DNA from 2 places in the Neobacillus sp. 204 genome. Region 1 is predicted to be linked to the other one. Evidence: a T-box and tRNA genes for the amino acid it is inferred to sense, from the RefSeq annotation. Region 1 holds a T-box; the other holds one or more tRNA genes.
The links. A T-box is a leader RNA that pairs with one kind of tRNA and senses whether it is charged. The one in region 1 lies ahead of argS (arginine--tRNA ligase), so its partner is inferred to be a tRNA-Arg.
Positions count from the first base shown of each region.

Region 2: it has a tRNA-Arg gene. The T-box ahead of argS (arginine--tRNA ligase) is inferred to sense a tRNA for this amino acid. The anticodon was not compared.

Region 1 is NZ_JBJORY010000019.1:43,226-48,998, forward strand. It holds gene ACJ004_RS26560 (ABC transporter ATP-binding protein) at 1-190, shown strand, start outside; gene ACJ004_RS26565 (ABC transporter permease) at 187-990, shown strand; gene ACJ004_RS26570 (ABC transporter permease) at 998-1,780, shown strand; gene ACJ004_RS26575 (TetR/AcrR family transcriptional regulator) at 1,881-2,453, shown strand; gene ACJ004_RS26580 (hypothetical protein) at 2,517-2,792, opposite strand; gene ACJ004_RS26585 (alpha/beta-type small acid-soluble spore protein) at 2,943-3,197, opposite strand; T-box leader at 3,303-3,517, shown strand; gene argS (arginine--tRNA ligase) at 3,569-5,263, shown strand; gene ACJ004_RS26595 (DinB family protein) at 5,319-5,773, shown strand, end outside.
Region 2 is NZ_JBJORY010000009.1:87,456-93,228, forward strand. It holds gene tig (trigger factor) at 1-255, opposite strand, end outside; gene ACJ004_RS19055 (tetratricopeptide repeat protein) at 425-1,450, opposite strand; tRNA gene ACJ004_RS19060 (tRNA-Arg) at 1,749-1,822, opposite strand; gene ACJ004_RS19065 (metallophosphoesterase family protein) at 1,934-2,449, opposite strand; gene ACJ004_RS19070 (XTP/dITP diphosphatase) at 2,449-3,057, opposite strand; gene rph (ribonuclease PH) at 3,070-3,825, opposite strand; gene ACJ004_RS19080 (GerMN domain-containing protein) at 3,954-5,012, opposite strand; gene racE (glutamate racemase) at 5,226-5,773, opposite strand, start outside.

The DNA of each region.
Region 1 (5,773 bases):
CGATATCCAAGGGGCGACCGTGCTCTCGCGGTCACCGGAACAAGTAGTCCTAAGTATTGATACAGAGCAGGTAAACACTTCTGAAATCATTACCCAATTATCCAATAACCTTGAGTTGATTGATGTCTCGATTGAAGCCCAACCAATTGAGGAAACCATTCTTAAGCTTTATAAGGAGTACCAAATATGAGGGTGCATCTATCCGTTTTGAAATTGCGGATGAATATCGGGATGCAGTACCGAACAGCGGCTTTAGCAGGGGTAGCTACTCAGTTTTTCTGGGGGTTTATCACAATCATGGTTTTTGAAGCCTTTTATGAACATGCCTCCACTACACCACCTATTTCCTTAAAAGAATTAATTACATACATCTGGCTGCAACAAGCCTTTCTTGTTTTTATAACGATGTGGTTTCGCGATAATGAACTATTTGATTTGATCACAAGTGGCAATATCGCCTACGAACTTTGCCGTCCCTGTGAACTTTATGGTTTTTGGTATGCCAAGCTCTTGGCACAACGGTTATCCAGTGCCTTTTTGCGCTGCTTCCCCATCTTGATTATTTCTTTCTTTTTACCAAAACCATACAACATGACTATGCCGCCAAGTTTCTTAGCCTTTCTATTATTCTTATGCGCTTTAATCCTAGGATTACTTCTTCTCGTTTCCATCTCAATGTTCTTATATATATCCGTATTTGTGACCTTGTCTCCAATGGGATCTCTGCTAGTATTTAGCGTCCTCGGTGAATTTTTTGCCGGATTAATCATCCCTGTACCTCTCATGCCAGAGTGGCTCCAAATTGCCGCCAATGTGCTTCCATTTCGCTGGACGGCAGATTTCCCGTTTAGGGTGTACTCAGGCCATATCTCTCAGCATGACGCCATCATCGGTATTATCATCCAGCTTATTTATTTGTTGGGTTTGATTTGGTTAGGGAGAGCGGCATTAAATAAAGTGTTAAGGAAAGTTGTCGTCCAAGGAGGTTAATTTAACGATGAGAATATACTTTAAGTACCTATGGATTCACTTTAAATCACAAATGGAATACCGGACGTCCTTTTGGTTATTATCGATGGGACAATTTTTTATCCCTTTTACGGTTTTTGCGGGACTCTACTTTTTGTTCGAACAGTTTGGACAAATTAAAGGATGGCAATTCTTCGAAGTGGCGTTTTGTTTTGGGATTATCCACATGGCCTTTGCCTTAAGTGAATGTTTTGCCCGCGGATTTGATGCTTTTTCTAGTTTAGTAAGGAATGGTGAATTTGACCGCTTACTAGTCCGCCCACGGACTACGTTTATCCAAGTACTCGGATCGAAGTTCGAGTTTACGAGATTTGGCCGACTTCTTCAAAGTGCGGTTGTTTTGGTCTGGGCCCTGAACAATCTCAACATCGAATGGAGTGTGGTAAAAGCCGTGACCTTGCTTCTGATGATGGTTAGTGGAATTTTTATTTTTACAGGTATCTACATCCTTGCTGCTACCTTGTGTTTTTGGACGATTGAAGGTCTTGAGGTGGTCAACATCTTTACCGATGGCGGAAGGGAAATGGCGCAATACCCATTAAATATTTATCAAAAATGGGTGACCCGTTTTTTTACCTTTGTAATTCCTTTTGGAACAGTAAACTACCTGCCTCTATTCTATATTTTAGGAAAGAACAGTGGGAACGAGATCTATTACATGCTAATTCCTCTTGCAGGCAGCTTGTTTATTCTTCCTTGCCTCCTTGTCTGGCAATTTGGTGTAAAGCATTATCGCTCCACGGGTTCCTGATTGGGAGCCCGTTTTTAGTAGTGAAATTGCAGAGGAAAATAACATATGGTATATTTGAAGAAAAGTGACCAAAAAACTAAAATGGTCAGTGGAGGTTGACATGGCAACCGATCGTAGAAAGATGATTGTAGAGGCAGCAACCAAGTCTTTTTCATTATTTGGCTACAAAGCAACAACAATGGATCAAGTCGCAAAGCTGGCCAATGTGGGCAAAGGGACGATTTACACCTTTTTTAAAAATAAAGAAGAGTTATTCGAAGAGATTATATCAGCCCTGGTCAAGGAAATGATTGCTGAGGCAGAATCGGTCATCCGGCCAGAGTTACCATTTACAGAAAACGTGCATCAGGCTCTTTATCGCTTATTAGAGTTTCGTTCTCAGCACCAACTGATGATTAAACTGGTGCAAGAGGAAACAGAAATGGGGACTTTAGCGGTTTCGGAAATGCTGCAGCACGTGGAGGATGAAATTATTGCTTATATCAAGCAGAAAATGGATGCGGCCATTGCCAAAGGAGCGATCCCACCGGCTGATACCGAAATTACTAGTTTTCTCCTTTTAAAAATGTATATTGCCTTAGTTTCAGACTGGGAAAAGCATCATCAGCCACTAAGCTCTGAACAAATCGCGGAAATCATGAAAGTGCTTTTAGTAAATGGTTTGTCCACATAAAAAAAGACTTGTATCCAAGTCTTTTACTGTAATGGAGCGTCAATAAGTGCCGCTCCTTTTTTCTTATTTTAAAAGATAATAATTTTTTGAAGCAGTCGCAATTTTTGGTCCATTCTTACGGCTGCCAGTTAATTCTTCCATTAAACTTAAAAATGTTCCAAAAAGGTAATTGACCACCGAACCGGCGAGAATTCCAAATCCTAGTGCTGTTAAGAAATAAGCAGTATTGTAACCGCTTGCAAATTGACCTAACAAAATAAGAATAATTCCTAAACCGCTTCCGAAGATAGCTGTTTTCTTAAAAGTAAAAATACTCTTTAAGTGTTTTTCCTGCATCATTATCAACTCCCCTGTAAGAATATTCTATCAATTGTCACAAATTTGTCAAACTTTTTTTAAAAAATTTTGCTTGTTGAATTTATCTGTTGACTTTTGCTTCTGGCGCTCACGTTTAAAAACGGGGCCACACATATTAGGCCCCGGGCATTACTATTTCTTTGCTAAGTTTTCTTGTGCCATTTTCACCAGCTCGCGGACCATACTGCCGCCTAGTCGGCCGCCTACTTTTCCGGCCTGCTCTGACGTGAGTTGGCCATTATACCCTTTCTTTAATGGAACCCCAACCTCTTCAGCTGCTTCAAATTTTGCATCCTCTGGGTTCCCGGTATTTGCGACTTTTGCCTTCAACGCATCTAAGCCAGATCGCGCCTCTGGGACAAGGATTTTATTTCTTCTTCTCGCCATGCAAAATCCCTCCTTTAGTAGTAGGATTACCTGAATGTAAAAAATAATCAGCAAACACTGGAAAAACCCATAATAATCCAGTATAATAACTGATAATAAATTCGGAAAAAATCAATGATAAAGAGAGTAGTTATCTAAAATGGTGCAGCGATTCAGGGGTGGTGAGAGCCTGAGACAGAATAGATAATGAAGCGCACTTTTGAGATGCGTACCTGAATGAAAACAGTAGGGTATGCCGGAGATCCTCCGTTACAAAGGAAAGTTGGTTCTTTTTGAACAATTAGAGTGGTACCGCGGGATTATGAACTCTCGTCTCTTTTATTAGAGACGGGAGTTTTTTGCTTTTTAAAAATAAATTGGAGGACAAAAAGATGAATTTTAAACAGGAGCTTGCTTCAATTTTATATGACTTGCTTGATCAAGCGATTTCACGGACAGACCTGGAACTGATGATCGAAAAACCTAAGAATCAGGACCATGGCGATTTAGCTTTTCCTTGCTTTACGTTAGCGAAACTAAAAAGAAAATCGCCCAATTTGATTGCAGAAGAGTTAAGGGAAAAGATTACTTCTCCGATTTTTGAAGAAGTGACAGTGGTGGGGGCGTATTTGAATCTCTTTTTAAACAAAAAGACGGCTTCCGAAAAAGTAGTGGGAGATATCATCGCACAAAAAGGAAACTATGGTGCGCTCGCATTTGGGAACGATGGGGCGGTCACGATTGACATGTCTTCTCCGAATATTGCTAAACCCTTTTCGATGGGTCATTTGCGTTCAACGGTAATCGGCAATTCACTCGCATTAATTGTTGAGAAATGTGGCTATAAGCCGATTAAGATTAATCATCTCGGGGACTGGGGGACACAGTTCGGGAAGCTTATTACGGCCTATCAATTATGGGGAGATGCCGAACTGGTCAAGAAAAACCCGATTAAGGAGTTATTAACCCTTTATATAAAATTTCATGAGGAAGCGGAGAGCAAACGAACCCTTGAAGATCAAGGGCGCAGTTGGTTTAAGAAGCTTGAAGATGGGGACGAACAAGCATTAGAGCTTTGGAAATGGTTTCGAGATGAGTCCTTAACAGAGTTTTCAAGAATTTATGAGTTAATGAACGTTCAATTTGATTCCTATGCTGGCGAGGCCTTCTATAATGATAAAATGGATCGCGTTGTTCAGCTTCTAGAAGAACAACACTTACTAGTTGAATCCGAACAGGCGCAGGTGGTTGAACTAAACGAAGAACAGCTCCCGCCGTGCCTGATTAAAAAGTCTGATGGGGCCACGCTGTATGCGACCCGTGATTTAGCCGCGGCACTTTATCGACAGGAGGAATATCAATTTGTCCAATCCTTATATGTGGTTGGCCATGAACAAAGTCTTCATTTTAAACAGTTAATTGCTGTGCTGGCAAAGATGGGCTACGATTGGTCAAAGCAAATGCACCATATTCCCTTTGGAATGATGCTAAAAGACGGAAAGAAAATGTCAACACGGAAAGGGAAGGTTGTTTTACTAGAAGAAGTTTTAAACGAATCAATTGCAATGGCTCGGCATAATATTGAAGAGAAAAATCCTAATCTTTCTAACAAAGATGAAGTTGCTAAACAAGTAGGCGTTGGTGCAGTCATTTTCCATGATTTAAAGAACAATCGAATGAATGATATTGAATTTTCGTTAGAAGAAATGCTTCGCTTTGAAGGAGAAACCGGTCCTTATGTACAATATACCTATGCAAGGGCCTGTTCCATTTTACGAAAAGCAACGGGGAACACTGAGTTAGCTGCTACAACCTACACCAATTCATGGGAGAAAGAGTGGAAGGTCACCAGTCTCCTTATGGAATTCTCGCCTGCAATTAAAAGAGCATGTGTCAACTTTGACCCGTCTCAAGTGGCAAAATATATTATTGATCTCGCGCAGGCCTTCAATAAATATTATGCAGAGGTTAAGATCCTTGAGGAAAGTCCTGAACAACAGGCACGGTTGGCACTGGTCTATTCGGTAACGGAGGTTTTAAAAGAAGGATTACGATTATTAGGATTGGAAGCTCCGGTCGAAATGTAGTTTCTATAAAAGGAAACAAACTAAAGTTATACATGTGAAAGGGAGGCAAAGAGGGATGAGTGAACTATTAATAAAAAATTTTAAATTTACAAGGGGAAGATTTGTTAACTATGTGGTGGATTTAGAAGAAGGAATCGTCGGTGTACAGCCAGAAGGGTTTAATAATACGATCCACTGGCATGTGGGCCATGTCCTCACGGTAGCCGAGCAAATGATGTTTGGTTTTCCAAAAAAATCAACCCAGCTGCCCGCCAACTATATGGCGTTGTTTGCGTCGGGTACGAGTCCTGCTGATTGGGAAGGGGATGTTCCTTCTGTACAGGAATTAATTGGCCAGTTGCAAGAGCAATTAACAAGAATTAACGAAATTCCAGTCGAAAGTTTTAACCAAAGACTGAAAACCCCATTCCTTGGTCAAGAAACCTTTGGGGAATTAGCGAATTTTGCAATTTTCCATGAGAGCATACATCTGGGACAGATGCAAGCAATGAAACGTGTCATTAAAACTGC
Region 2 (5,773 bases), on a different contig from region 1:
AATTCCTGTTTCGTCAATTGCATTTCCATATGCTTCTGGAAGAAGAATATCTAATGCATCTTGATATAAAGATTCTACACCAAAACGTTTTTCAAACATTGCACGAGGCATTTTACCTTTACGGAAGCCTGGAACATTTACTTGCTTAACTACTTTTTGGAATGCCGCGTTTAAACCTTCGTTTACTTTGTCAGCACTTACTTCAACTGTAAGAACGCCGCGGTTTCCTTCTAACTTTTCCCATTTGACTGTCATACCTTTTCCCTCCAACAATCTATTCTCATATCATTCGTAACGAATTTGAGTAGTTTGGAAATCACTTGTCCAACAAGCTAATTTCCTTTTTTTAAATGTAAAATATAGTTTTTTACACAATGCAACCACTACATTATAACATAGGATTGTTTTCTTTCAACAGCCTAGCCTATATATTAGGATAAGAAATTTTCTCAATTTCCTCGATTTTGGCCATTGCTTCTTCAATTTCCTTCACGGATACATCGTATTCATTTGAAAGGAAATCGCTCCTCGTATTCATCCCCATATAGTCTTGTGCCAAGTGGTGAAAGGCTGCGGCCCAAGCAAGAGTGCTTTGCGGCTCTATTTCAAAGGGATAGCTCATAAAAAAAATACGTTCCACCATTCCGCTCGTGTTTTCAAAAAGACCAGGGGTTTCGCTTTCCATCCTAGACTTGACTAGAGCCTTTACCTCCGTCATTCTTGGTTCTTCTCTAACCTCTGGAAGTTGTGTTGGAATAATTTTCTTTTCCATTCCAAATTTCCTGATAGATAGCTCTCTATCAATTTCCTGCTCTTTTAGAAGAGTTAAGAGGATTGTTTTTAAAAATGGATGACCTGCTTCCGCTTCTAAATATTCAGCAATTTCAGGGAGGTAGGGGCGAATATTTTTCTCTGCAAGACCTGAAACGAGGAGCATTTGTTCATTTAGATTATCATTCGCTAATAGGTTTAACTCTTGGACCATTGTTTCCTCAGGTTCGATTGCTTCGAGATCTAGTTGTCGATTATCTGCCATCCGTCTGCTGAATTGAAGGATTGTTAAGAAATGATCATGCTTTTCAGGCGGAATCTCTTTTTCGTCTAAGAGGGCTTCAACTGTTGTAACGATTTCCTGATATTCATGAAGCTGGATGAGTACTGTCAAATAAAGGTCGACCATTTGCAGGTAATCACCGATCCCCTTATGGAGCATTTCCTTGGCGAGCGCTTTCGCTTTTAGAAAAGAAGAAGCTTCAAAATAAGCAAGAACCAGCCCGATCAAGATTTCGTCATTATCAGGGTCATATTCTCTTGCTTCTTCCAATAGGTTTATCGCTTCTTTAAACTTTTTTCTTTCAAGGTTTTCGAGACCTTTGTCAGTCAATCTTTTTTCAAGACCGGGAAAAAAGACTACATTATCAATTCTTTTCACTGGTTCCCTTTTTTTCATAAAAAACCGTCCTTAATTAGAAAAGCGCAAGCGCTTTGATCAGCCCCGACAAGAGTTGGAGGTCCTGACAGTGAAGTCGCTTTTTGACTTCATTGGCAGGACCGAAGCGTCTCGAGGGGCTAGGCGCTGGAGCTAGACATTTTTCAAAGTTACTTGGAAAATAGTGTAACATAATTAGAGGGCAAAAAAAACTTATCCTCATGTGGTGAGTACTATGACAATTGATTTCCGAAGCTTTCTAACAAAACAGAAAAAAACCCACTTAAAAAAGTGAGTTTTTTTCTGTTATGTAGTATAGCGTCCCAGGAGAGATTCGAACTCCCGACCCACGCCTTAGAAGGGCGTTGCTCTATCCAGCTGAGCTACTGGGACATATGTGTTGTTTAAGACAAGATTTATTATATTATTGTAATATCAAAAAGTCAACAGACTTTTTAATATTTTTTTCAAAAAGAATAAAGGGAGAGAAATTCTCCCTATCATTTATGGCAGGATAAACTCCCGGGCAAGCTCTGAAATTTCCCGTCCACTTACTTCAAACACGTTCATCTTAATTTTTTCATCCAGCAAATCAAGGATAATATAAGTCTTTTCAAAGCGTTCCCTTGGTAGACGGATGCTGCTTGGATTTAAAAATAAGATTCCATCAATCACTTCCGCACCGAAGACATGGGAGTGTCCAAAACAGACGATATCGGCGTTTACTTCCTGTGCTTTGTATTTTAAATTCATCAAAGTGGATTTAACCGAATAGCGGTGCCCGTGCGTAATAAAAAACTTCCGACCCGCTACTTCAGAAATCGTCTCTAATGGATATCCTCCGCCAAAATCACAATTCCCCATTACGGTTAGATATCCGGAAATCGAATGATGGTCAGGGGGCAATTCCGAATCACCGCAGTGAATCATTAAATCGACCTCGGCTAAATGCCTTTCTCTTAAGACATCTAGTTCATTCGTTAATCCATGGCTATCACTAACAATTAACACCTTACTCATTACTGGCCCGCTCTTTCTAAAATAGAATCCAGGACTACATCCAGCTTTTTTAACGCATTTGCCCGATGGCTGATCTTATTTTTTTCATCCGAAGACAGCTCTGCCATCGCTAAGCCCTTCTCAGGCACATAAAAAACCGGATCATATCCAAAACCATTGGAACCCCGTCTTTCTTCAAGGATACGGCCTTCACAGGTGCCTGACACCGTTATCGTTTCTTGACCAGGAACTGCGACTGCCAAGGCACAGTAAAATCTTGCAGACCGCTTTTCTTCGGGAGCTTCTTCTAATTCAGAAAGCACTTTATCTGTATTATTATCGTCATTCTTTGGTTCCCCTGCATACCGTGCTGAATAAATCCCTGGTCTTCCTTCAAGGGCATCCACGATTAAACCTGAATCATCACCAATCACCATTTTTCCTAGCGCTTTGCTGACAGCTTCGGCCTTCAAAGCCGCATTTTCTTCAAAAGTCGTGCCGGTTTCATCGACCTCAGGAATTTCAGGAAAATCCAGCAAAGTTAGAACCGTGATCCCTCTTGAAGAAAAGATATGCTCGAATTCCCTCGCTTTTCCAGGATTTTTCGTTGCAATAATTACTTCTTTCATCGTAATCGCCTCTTATTTTTGTCTTCGTGATTCTATCTTTCGGGTAATCTCTTCACCTAGTACTGCTTTTTGGTGTTCAAATAGTTCCATCAGACCTTCTTGCGCAGCACTTAGCAAGCCTTGTAACTGTTCATAGGAGAACGTTGATTCCTCTCCTGTTCCTTGAAGTTCTACAAATTCTCCATTTCCGGTCATGACCACATTCATATCCACATGCGCTTTCGAATCCTCAGCATAGTTTAAGTCAAGAACCGTTTCGTTATTTTGCAGAATCCCGACACTTGTTGCTGCTAAATAATCGGTAATCGGAAATTTGGCAAAAGATTTTTTCTCAGCAAAGGCATTTAATGCGAGTGCCATCGCGACAAATGCTCCTGTAATTGAAGCAGTGCGGGTCCCGCCATCCGCCTGGATTACATCACAATCAATCCAAACAGTTTTTTCACCAAGTGCCCCTAAATCGACAATTGCTCTTAGAGCGCGACCAATCAATCGCTGAATTTCCATGGTTCGACCGGAAACCTTACCTTTGGAGGATTCGCGAATGTTTCTTGTTTCTGTTGCTCGTGGGAGCATGGAATACTCAGCAGTAATCCAGCCCTTTCCTTCCCCTCTCATAAAGTGAGGTACTCTGTCTTCAATACTCGCTGCGCAAATCACCTTCGTGTTTCCTACAGAAATTAAGACAGAACCTTCCGGGTGCATTAAATAATTTGCTTCAATATGTATGGGCCTTAGTTGTAACGGCTCTCTTCCATCAAAACGCACCAATACTATACTACCTCCTTTATATTTTTAAATTGGTACATCATTTACCTTAAATACCAAATAAAGAAGAGGCGGCATTCAAGCCAACCTCTTTCATCGTCACTATATAGTATAACAAATATTTTTTTTTAAAAACTACCTGTGTTTACTTTTTCTGGTCGAGTTACTGGTTCAGTTAATTTTTTACCATTATCATCTTTAATATCTGCTTTGCCATTTACTTCAACCGCCACTTTTTCAACGCCCTCTTGTTCCGTTAAGGAAAGGACCAGCGTATCTAATAAGTGCTGGGAGATTTCCTTTTCTTTGAAGCTTCCAAATATATTTTCATTAAAATTCAAGGTTACTTTTCCGTCCTCATACTTGGGTGCTTCTAGGAGCGCCACATCTGACATAAATTCAGATACCAGTGTTGATTTCTCACTAGGTCCTTTGATTAATTCATTAATAACTGCAACATAGTTATCTTTTTCCTTATTGCTCACCCGGCGTGTAACAGGGACATAATAGTAGGAGCCCTCTTCCCCGCCAATATAGTAAACTGTAACAGGTTTAGTATTGGTAATATCATTTACATCCGCTGTATCAATGTTGATACCGGTTGCTCTTGAGAGATTTTCGCTTATTGGTGTTCCGTTAACAGGCATCTCAGTTAAATCATGACCATTCATTTTAAGCTTCACAGTTTTAACATTATTAAACTGAGTCAGCGTCCAAGTAACGGATTGGAGAATTTTCATCTCATCTTCCGCTTGGTAATTCTTAAACTCTTTTGAAAAATTAACCGTAGCAACGCCATCTTTATCAATATTCACAGAAAGCTCTGTGTCCTCTGGAAGAACCGCCCGAAAATCATTTGGGAGTTTGTCTGTCACTGGACCATTTGCTACTAAATATTCAAGTGCCTGTTTAGCAACCGAATTGGTTTTCGGCAGATCCAGTGTCTGCGGAACGACATAACCGTCTTTATCAACCAAGTAAAGCTCGGTTTTAACGGTGTTTGCCTTTGCCTCCTTACCTGCTTCTTTCACAGTCGTTTCCTTACTGGTTTTATCCTCCTTAATAGTCACACTCTTTGGCGGATCGATTTCCTTTTGTGTTTCAGACCCTAACAATCCACAACCTGACAGTAGAACTGTTGATGTAAGCACAGTCGATACAAGGATCTTTGCTTTATTTTTAGACATAACTATTTCCCCCCTAAGACAGTTTGTACTAACATGTATACGAGCCTAGTGATAAATTAGACCGACTTAAACAAAAAAATAGAACAAAATTATAAAAATAAATAGAAATAGTAAAAAGGTGTCAGGCACCACTCGTGGACATTTGTCCACGAGTGGTGCCTGACACCTTCGTTTGTACCAAAAAAATCGAGCTTCATATAAAGAAGGCTCGATTTATAGCTTAATTTTTTTGACTTCGTTAATTGGAAACCCCAGCCACTGTGAGGCAATTTTTGAAAAGATCCTTCTTGAACCAGTGGTGTAAAATTCATGTTCTGGCTCTTCCTCGCACGTATCTAATAACCCATTATACTGAAGGATTGCACTTATTTCACGAGCGGTCTCGTCACCAGAGCTAATAACGCTGACAGATTCACCCATCACATTTTTAATAACTGGCTCAAGCAGCGGATAATGGGTACAACCTAAAATAAGAGTATCCAATTTTTGATTGAGCATTGGCTTTAAAGCCTCATCGACAATTCTCTCCGCAATCGGTCCATTAAATTCGTTACTTTCTACAAGCGGAACAAACTTCGGACAGGCATGCGCTGTAACAAAAAGCCTACTATTTAAGGATTTTAATGCTCTTTCGTAAGCCCCACTTTTTACAGTACCCTCTGTCCCAATAATTCCGACACGATAGTTTTTTGTATTCTTGATTGCTGCACGTGCTCCTGGATTAATTACCCCTAAGACTGGAATCGATAATTCCTTTCGAA